3 regions of the Vibrio sp. RC586 genome follow, and region 1 is predicted to be linked to each of the others. Evidence: riboswitches for the same ligand, from Rfam matches in the RefSeq annotation. Region 1 holds a riboswitch; each other region holds the start of a gene.
What was found. A riboswitch is a leader RNA that binds a small molecule or an ion and turns the genes downstream of it on or off. The one in region 1 is predicted to bind lysine.

Region 1 (3,244 bases):
GTTTCTGTCTGCTTAAGAACTGCCTTCACACTAACCAAGCTGAGTTTTTTTTTCAACCACAAATTGACACTTTTCTGGTTATTTTTTTATGACGACTTTTGGAACATAAGAAAGGAGGCTCTATGGCCTCCTTTCCATATACTTGATCTCATTAAGCAGAAACTTGCTTACTGACTTTCGCCTTGGAGAGCAAAGCAAAGAGAACGCACACCATCACAAAAGCAACGGAGGCGGCACCTAATGCGAGCCATAGGGAGCTAAACATACCAAGCACCACGTACCCCAATGCGGAAACCAGAGCAACCGCTAACGCATAAGGCAGTTGAGTGGAGACGTGATCAATATGATGACAACGCGCTCCGGTCGATGACAGGATGGTGGTATCGGAAATCGGCGAGCAGTGGTCACCAAATACTGAACCAGCAAGCACTGCACCAAGCATTGGCAGCATCAACGCAATATCGGTGGCTCCCGCCATGTCACCCGCAATCGGCAGCATGATGCCAAAAGTGCCCCATGACGTTCCAGTGGAGAAAGCCATTGCACCTGACAAGATGAACAGAATGACCGGAAGCCAATGTGGGTCAATATTTCCTTGTACGAGAGAAGAGAGATAAGCACCGGTCTTCATGTCACCGATGACAGAACCTATGGTCCACGCAAAAATCAGGATCAGAATCGCACCAAACATCGATTTAGCACCAGTCCACAAGGTTTTTGCGATTTCAACGGTTGGCAATTTTTGACGAAGTACGGTGACAAAGGCCATCGCCAGACCAACTAATCCGCCATAAACCAATGAAGTACCGACATTGGTATTTTCAAACGCCCCAAAAATATTAAAGGATTGACCGCTTTCTGCTAATGCGCTCGCGCCAGTCCAAATCATTGCGCTAATCGTCGCAACAACAAGGAATACGATAGGTAGAACCAAATCTAAAACCGTGCCACCTTCACTTTCGTGAATATCGAGCTCTTCATTTAGCTCATGCGCTTCTTTCGCATCGGTGCTAGGGTCTTCTTCAAAACCACGACCTTGAGAAGCGGCTATTTCATGTTTGCGCATCTGGCCGATATCCATTTGGAACCACACCACCGCAAACACCATTAACAACGCAAAGATCGCATAGAAGTTCATCGGTACTAGGCGAAGATAAGCGCCTAACGCAGAGTAATCTTCAATGCCGTGCGAAACCAAAATACCGCCGATAATGGTCATGATATAAGCCCCCCAACTTGAAGCCGGCATCACCACACACATTGGTGCCGCTGTAGAATCAAGAATATAGGCTAACTTAGCGCGAGAAACGTAAAAGCGGTCCGTTACAGGGCGAGCGATAGAACCAACAGCTAGGCTGTTAAAATAGTCGTCAACAAAAATGAATACGCCTAAGAATGCTGCTAGTAATTTTGAGCCTCGTTTACTTTTCACTCTCTCTTGAGCCCAGAGCGCAAAAGCGCGAGTCCCACCTGAAAGAGTCAGCAATGCGGTCATCATGCCTAACAATAGCAAAAAGCCAACAATACTCATGTTCCACGCATTAATGGCACCCTCTTTCACAAATACACTGCCAACTTGAGTAGCAATATATTGTGCAGATTGACCAACAGAATAGTCAGCCAGTAGTAATGCACCTAAGAAAATACCCACACCGAGAGAAAGTAATACACGGCGAGTAACAATTGCCAAACTCAATGCAACCAGTGGTGGTACAACAGAGAGTGGCGAAGAGGCAAAATCGATTAAATTCATGATCTTCCAAAACCAGTAAAAATGGTTAGAGATCTACTGCAGACAAATTAAGCAACTTCATGTCAACTTAATTTATGTTGAACTAAGCGAAAGGGAAGCGAACACTTCACCCAACCCTACAGTAGCGCTCCATAGTTTAACAACAATATAGACTATGGCAGTGTTACACCTATTTGATGTAACCCCAGCCAGTTGCTTTGATCGGCAAACTGACTTCGGCGACAACGCCTTTCTCCACAACTCATAGGCATCACCCTAATTGTGGATACTCTTCGTAACCGCTCCTCTACGGCGAAAACCTCGTGGCTGACTATTCCAACTCATTTGGATCAAGTTCAGCCCGCTTTTCGCATTAGGTACGACACATTTTACTTAACAAAAATATCAATGCAACTAGGAGGTAAGTGGAAAAACAAGTGGCATAGCTCACAATTCGATCATTTCATAGAAACTTCATTCATAAAAAAACCTCTAACCTTGATATATAGAACTAAAATAATTTATCCATGTTATAAGTCACCTGCGGTTACTTTTATATGAAGTTTTCTTAAGGTGAGGAAATAATCCCTAATAATTAATTTTTACTTTCTTGTTATTTTGACTTAATATTTACAGCGAAAACTTGTCAGTATAATAAGCTAGGTTTAATATTAACTCGTTATCCAAATTGTGAACAGGAAATGGTAATGTCGGAAATCACTAAGACTTTATTAAATATTCGTAGCCTACGCGCGTATGCACGTGAACTGACTATTGAACAACTTGAAGAAGCTCTAGATAAATTAACTATCGTTGTTGAAGAGCGCAAAGACGCAGAAGCAGAAGAGATTGCTGCTCGTGCAGAACAAGAAGCAAAATTGGCAGCGATTGCTGAGCAAATTGCTAAAGATGGTATTGATCTAGAAGCGCTTATTTCTGCGCTTTCTGGCGAAACCAAAACTAAAGCAAAAAGCAAACGTGCTCCTCGCCCTGCAAAATACAAGTACATCGACACCAATGGTGAAGAAAAAACTTGGACAGGCCAAGGTCGCACTCCTTCAGTGATCCAAAAGGCGCTGGACGAAGGCAAATCTCTGGAAGAATTCTCTCTGTAATTCTAATAGCAGACCCAAATGATAAAGGCTCCCGAAGGAGCCTTTTTTATCTTTCCCAATATGCCTCTTCAAGGCTATCTTCACGCTCAGGTAGGCCCCGAGAAAGACGTGGAGAATGTTGGGCTAGTACCTCGTAGCTCGCACGATTTGAGTATTTACAAACTTGAGAAAAGGATGAATAAGTTAAAAATTCATGCTGGTGTTTGCTTGAATTAGGTACATTTTCTTTGTGGTATTTATTTGCAGCCATGTCATGCAACAAGGCGGATAATGCTGCATCCCCCGCACCATTGGTATTTTTTATCTTCTCCGGACCGCCCATATAAGGTGAAATATGTGAATAAACACGAATCGGGTTTATACAACTGTCTTTACGTGCTGGACGACTAAATTCATA
Region 2 (3,244 bases), on a different contig from region 1:
ATTCTTTTAAACTCGATGCAAGTCAATGGGGGGTTAGGCCTCAACCGGTTCTTGCTGCCAACGGTTTTGGCGTAAGTTAAATGCGCAAAACAGTACAAACCACACGCTGCTCGCGGCTAAACCAGCCCAAACAGAGTGCAGTAAGCCCATTGCAAGATAACCAAGTAGTGCTCCCATTGCGGCACTGATTGCGTAAGGAAGCTGAGTTACCACGTGATCAATATGGTGGCTACCTGCGCCAGTCGCAGAAAGAATACTGGTACTGGAAATGGGTGAAGCATGATCACCAAACACCGCGCCTGCCAATACGGCAGAGAGAGTTGGCAACATCAGGCTGATGTCTGACGCCGCAGCAATATCACCCGCCAAAGGCAGCATAATGCCGAAGGTTCCCCAACTGGTACCGGTAGCAAAAGCCATCAAACAAGACAGAACGAATACCAAAGCAGGCAGCAGTTCAACAGGCAGATTGCCTTGAGTCAGAGAGGCGAGATAAATACCGGTTTGTAGATCACGAACCACACCGCCAATCGTCCAAGCAAACAGCAAAATGATGATCGCAGGCATCATGGCCATCACGCCTTTTGGTGCGGTAGATAACCAAGTTTGCGCAGACAGTTTTAAGCGCAGTGACAGGAGAATCGAGACGCTCAAGCTACACAGCGCCGCATAAACCAGTGATTGCGCCACATTGGTATTTTCGAGTGCGCCAATTAGGGAAAAGGATTCTCCGTTCGCGGCAAGTACATCGTTACCCGTTTGAATCATGAAAATCAGCGTAGTAATCGTGAGCACCGCGATAGGTAACACCATATCAATCATAGTGCCGCGAGCGTTTTCTCCGCCTTCCATATCTAAGCCTGCAGGGCGGCCTTTGCTTTCATCCCACAATTTACCTTCACGAGCCCATGCTTCATGTTGGCGCATTGGGCCAATATCCATCGGCAGAAAGATCACCGCCAAAACCATAAGCAGCGTAAATACCGCGTACAGGTTCATCGGGATCATTTGTACGAAGGCTGAAATGGCGCTGATTTCCGTCATCTGATGAGCCGTTAAAATGCCGCCAATCAAAGCGATGATGTAAGCGCCCCAAGAGGAAATCGGTGTAATAACACACACTGGCGCAGCAGTGGAATCGAGCAGGTAAGCCAGTTTGGCGCGCGAAATTTGGAAACGATCAGTCACTGGGCGGCAAATGGCACCAACGGACAGGCTATGGAAAAAGTCATCAATAAAAAAGGCAAATACCATTAAACCCGTCAGTGCTTTAGCACTGCGACGATCTTTACACTTACGTTCAGCCCATACGGCAAACGCACGCGTTGCGCCAGAAGCAGTCATTAAACTGATCAAGCCACCAAGCAACAGCATAAACACCAACATGTTGATGTTGTCGTGGTTTGCTGCACCATCAGCCCAGAATAATCCGCTGATTTTACCGAGCAGGTATTGCAAAGTAGCGAGAGGAGAGAAATGGTTGAGCATCATCGCTCCGGCCAAAATGCCTGCCCCTAAAGAGAGCAGAACTCGGCGCGTGGTAATGGCCAGTAACACCGCGAGCAGTGGCGGGATGACCGAATAAATCGAGTCAGAATAAAGGGCTAAATTCATGGATCTCACATCACCTTTTCAGGTGGAGATCTACCAGCAGGATAAAAAACACATTTCAGCGAAATAACACTTCTTATCCTTCAAGGTAGCGCTCCATAGACAACAAACTATGGCAGTCCGGCATTTGTTCAATGCTGGCCCAGCAAACGTCGATGACGCAACGATCGCTTCGGCGCTGTACCCTTTAACCAGTCATCATTGGGGTCAACCTACGACTGGCGACTCATGAACAGCGCGCCTCTACTTAAAGGAACTTGCACCACACTCATAGCGTGAACTATGAGGTGTGGTATGCAATGTATATTACTGTCTTTTCGAGTGACGACAAGATTTAATTTCCCCATTTCTGCATCGAAATTGATCTCATCCGGTATATTCATTCAGTTGGCAGAATTTTGCATTTTAAATCGCAATCGGCATTTCATCCGATGGAGGTTGCTTGGTGTAAACGCGTTTCAGTCCCCATAACGCCAGTACCGACATCAACAGCATGATAATGCCCAGAGGCAGTTGGTCTGATGCTGGGAACATTGCCGCAAATAAGGTTGCTAACCCTGCACCTAAATTCTGCATTCCACCCAAAATCGCGCCGCCAGTCCCTGCGTGATAAGGAAAGGGTGAAAGAGCCCCAGTGGTGGCGGCTGGAAACAAAATACCTGCACCAAGGAAGTAGATGGTTGCACCACCAATCAATGATAATGCCGTTGTCATACCCAAGAGACCAGGCAGTAAAATGACCATGGAACCCGTTAGAATCGCGATTAAACCTACACGCATCGCCTTTTTTTCACGCCAGCGGCGAGCAATCACGTTGGAAAGCCAAGCGCCTGCCAAATAGCCAGGAATGGGTAGCACAAACAGCAAACTTACCGTGGTTGCAGGCAAACCCAGTACACCGCCCAATAATACCCCAGCTGCGGCTTCAAACACGGCCAGTCCAGCAAAGGTCGCCACTAAGCAGATTAAGTAACCTTGGAAGCATCGATCAGACAACACATAGTGATAACTGCGCAGTACTGGCTCTTTTTTACGTGCAGCCGCGGGCAGTGTTTCGATCATGCTGGCCATCATGGTGATCACCACTGCAATCGCAAACAGTGACAAAAAGAGGTAGCTTGAGCGCCAGCCAAAGCTTTCCGTCAGATACCCCCCTAAAACAGGGGCAACCAGAGGTGAGAAAATCAGGCACATACTGATTAAGCTATTCACTTTGTGCAGTTCAGCGCCATCAAAACAGTCGCGAGATAAGGTTCGTGCCATCGCACCACCGCAACCAATACCCAAACCTTGCACGAAGCTGCCGATCAAAAACCAAGAATATTCTTGTGCAAACAGGGCGACCAGTGAGCCCAAAATATAAATCACTAGACCTGCAACAATAATGGGTTTACGCCCAATACGATCCGACAGCGTGCCGTAAACAAATTGCGACAAACCATAAGGAATAAGATAACAGGCCATCACCGCTTGTAACGCGGCGGGGGAAACCAGAAATTCTTGTGCCATGTAACCAATCGAAGGCACGTACATGGTTTGAGTCGCTTGGCCGACCGCAGCCAGAATTGCAATGAAAAAAGTCAGTTTTGCTACAGAAAGCGAGGCAGACATCGTTATCTCCAGATAAAAACAA
Region 3 (3,244 bases), on a different contig from region 1:
TTGCTCTAAACCTTGTTTAAGCTTGTCGTGCATCACACGATGGCGCTGCCACGCTTGCTCTAACCCTTCCTGCTGTAAAATCAGCAGCGCTTCATGCAGCGCGTACAAGCTATTAACCGGAGCGGTATGGTGATAGCTGCGTTTGCCTGCGCCACTCCAATAACCTAACACCAAGCTCTGATCGAGGAACCAGCTTTGAATCGGCGTTTTACGTGATTGAATCTTCTCAATTGCACGAGGTGAAAACGTCAACGGAGCCAAACCTGGCACACAAGAGAGGCATTTTTGACTGCCAGAATACACCGCATCCAGTTGCCACTCATCCACCAGCAGGGGAACACCGCCAAGCGAAGTCACCGCATCGACAATCGTCAGCAGGCCATGCTGCTTCGCTAGAGCACCTAACGCTTGCGCATCACTTAAGGCTCCGGTTGAAGTTTCTGCTTGTACAAAAGCCAGTATTTTCGCATCCGGATGCTCATGTATCGCGGCTTGCACTTTTTCAACGCCGACTGGGCAACCCCATTCATCATCAACCACCACAACGTCTGCCCCACAACGCACAGCGTTATCGCGCATCCGCTCACCAAACACCCCATTGCGACACACAATCACTTTATCGCCAGGCTCTACAAGGTTAACAAAACAGGCTTCCATACCCGCACTGCCCGGCGCAGAAACAGCAATCGTGAATTCGTTTTCAGTTTGGAAGGCATATTTCAACAGCTGTTTCAGCTCATCCATCATACCGATAAACAGAGGATCAAGATGACCAACGGTGGGGCGGCTGAGCGCTTGCAGAACTTGTGGCGGAATATCAGAAGGCCCCGGCCCCATCAAAATCCGATGCGGGGGGATAAAGCTACGAATAGTCATAACGACTCCTTGTTGTGGCGACCAGAACCATCAGAGTAATGCAATTAAGTTGCAGCAACAATTCGACCTATGTCCAGAGTGTTAATCGTTGTCACACTAATGCATTTTTATTTGCACTTTTGGAACATTTTGTCGTTGACAAGATTTCACCAACACCGTTCAATGTGTGAGCTATCTAGCAGAAGAGGAGCACTGCCCAGGCAGATGTTTTGTGGAGCCTCAACTCCAAAACAGAACATTCAGGGGGAGTAGTGCCGAGGTGAATTAAAGTTGCGGCTTTGGTTTATCGGTTGAATGGGCTGAATCCCTTCAACTGTCATCAGCTCGAATCTGATGAAGAGCTTCTGAGGGAAATCTTTCTATAGTCACTCCTCTATTTTGCTCTATTAAAAAACACTCTCTTCACAACATTGGACGTTGGGTTACCAACAACTCGTTTTTCAGGAAGTCTGGGAGAATTGCCGTGAGCACATTTAACGTCGCCAAATTTGGTGGTACTAGTGTCGCCAACTTTGAAGCCATGAGCCGTTGTTCGGCCATTATCGAAAACAATCCACAAACACGCTTAGTCGTTAGCAGCGCCTGCTCTGGCGTGACCAATTTATTGGTCGAACTGGCCAATGGCGTTGCATCTGCTGAACGCCGCCAAGCGATTTTGCAACAACTGGCTGATATCCATTATGTCATTATCGACCAGCTCGCGGATCCAACCCGCGTCGAGAAAGAAGTCAAAGCGGTATTGGACTCCGTAGCCAGTGCAGCGGAAGCCGCCTCATTTCAATCGAGCAAGAAACTGACCGACCACTTAGTAGCGTGTGGTGAGCTGATTTCTACTTATATCTTGGCTCAACTGATGCGTGAGCGTGGTGTTGATGCGGTACGTTTCGACATTCGTGAAGTGCTACGTACGGATGACCACTACGGTCGTGCTGAACCACAATTGGCAGAAATCGCTCAGTTGGCCAAAGAAAAACTGGTTCCATTATGTGAGCAGTATGTCGTGGTGACTCAAGGCTTTATTGGCTCTGACGCCCAAGGTAATACCACCACTTTAGGTCGTGGTGGCAGTGATTATTCAGCCGCTTTGATTGCCGAAGCCGTGCAAGCTTGTGGCTTGGAAATTTGGACTGACGTACCGGGGATCTACAGTACCGATCCACGTATCGCGCCAAAAGCAGCGCCGATTCCTGAGATAAGCTTTAGCGAAGCCTCAGAAATGGCCAATTTTGGTGCCAAGATTTTGCATCCATCCACCTTGCTTCCAGCGGTACGTCATGGCATTCCGGTGTTTGTTGGCTCTTCAAAAGAACCAGAAAAAGGTGGCACTTGGATCCGTAAACAAGTCGAAAGCGCGCCGCTGTATCGCGCACTCGCATTACGTTGCAATCAAACCATGGTGACACTGCGTAGCGCGCAGATGTTCCACGCTTACGGCTTCCTCGCCAAAGTGTTTGAAATTCTCGCCAAGCATAAGATTTCGGTCGATCTGATCACCACCTCAGAAATCAGTGTGTCACTGACACTGGATAAAACCGATACCTCCGGTGGTGCGCCAGAATTGCCAGAAGCGGTGCGTACCGAATTGGAAGAGCTGTGTACCGTAGAAGTGGAATACAACCTGTGCTTGATTGCCTTGATTGGTAACAAGATGAAAGAGAGCCGCGGCTACGCAAAACAAGTGTTCGGCGTGCTGGAAGATTACAATCTACGCATGATCTGTTATGGCGCGAGCGCACACAACCTCTGCTTCTTGCTGCATGAATCTGTCTCTAAGCAAGCGGTTCAGAAGCTGCATAAAGAGCTGTTTGAGCAAGAATAAAACTCAACTCGCCAAGAGATAAAAACTAAGAGGCCACATAATGTGGCCTCTTGTTATTGTGGATTACTGTTTTATTGATTAAGCATCAAGGTTAGGCGCTAGCCATTTTTCGGCTTCTTGCAAACTCCAGCCTTTACGCTCAGCGTAGCTGTGCAGCTGATCTTGTTGGATCTGCGCGACCGCAAAATAGCGAGAATCAGGATGCGAGAAATACCAACCGGATACCGAAGCGCCCGGCCACATCGCATAGCTAGTGGTCAGTGACATGCCGATGGTCTCTTCAACATTCAGCATCTGCCACAAGGTCGCTTTCTCGGTGTGCTCTGGACAGGCAGGATAACCAGGCGCTGGTCGAATCCCCTGATAACGCTCGCGGATCAGCTCATCATTGGAAAGATTTTCATCGCTCGCGTAGCCCCAAATCTCTTTACGCATTTTTTCATGCAGATATTCCGCAAAGGCTTCCGCCAAACGATCGGCCACCGCTTGGATCATGATCGCATTGTAATCATCGCCTTGCGCTTTATAAGCATCGGCCAAAGCTCGCTC

Region 2: another riboswitch for lysine. It lies ahead of VOA_RS07915 (Na+/H+ antiporter NhaC family protein); the one in region 1 lies ahead of VOA_RS12060 (Na+/H+ antiporter NhaC family protein).
Region 3: another riboswitch for lysine. It lies ahead of lysC (lysine-sensitive aspartokinase 3); the one in region 1 lies ahead of VOA_RS12060 (Na+/H+ antiporter NhaC family protein).

Annotation. Positions count from the first base shown of each region.
Region 1 covers NZ_ADBD01000007.1:462,156-465,399, forward strand. The annotation lists gene VOA_RS12060 (Na+/H+ antiporter NhaC family protein) at 152-1,753, opposite strand; lysine riboswitch at 1,868-2,050, opposite strand; gene VOA_RS12055 (H-NS family histone-like protein) at 2,440-2,847, shown strand; gene VOA_RS12050 (inosine/guanosine kinase) at 2,894-3,244, opposite strand, start outside.
Region 2 covers NZ_ADBD01000008.1:595,546-598,789, forward strand. The annotation lists gene VOA_RS07915 (Na+/H+ antiporter NhaC family protein) at 34-1,614, opposite strand; lysine riboswitch at 1,693-1,865, opposite strand; gene emrD (multidrug efflux MFS transporter EmrD) at 2,017-3,222, opposite strand.
Region 3 covers NZ_ADBD01000003.1:42,575-45,818, forward strand. The annotation lists gene VOA_RS16950 (pyridoxal-phosphate-dependent aminotransferase family protein) at 1-876, opposite strand, end outside; lysine riboswitch at 1,051-1,228, shown strand; gene lysC (lysine-sensitive aspartokinase 3) at 1,340-2,695, shown strand; gene metH (methionine synthase) at 2,774-3,244, opposite strand, start outside.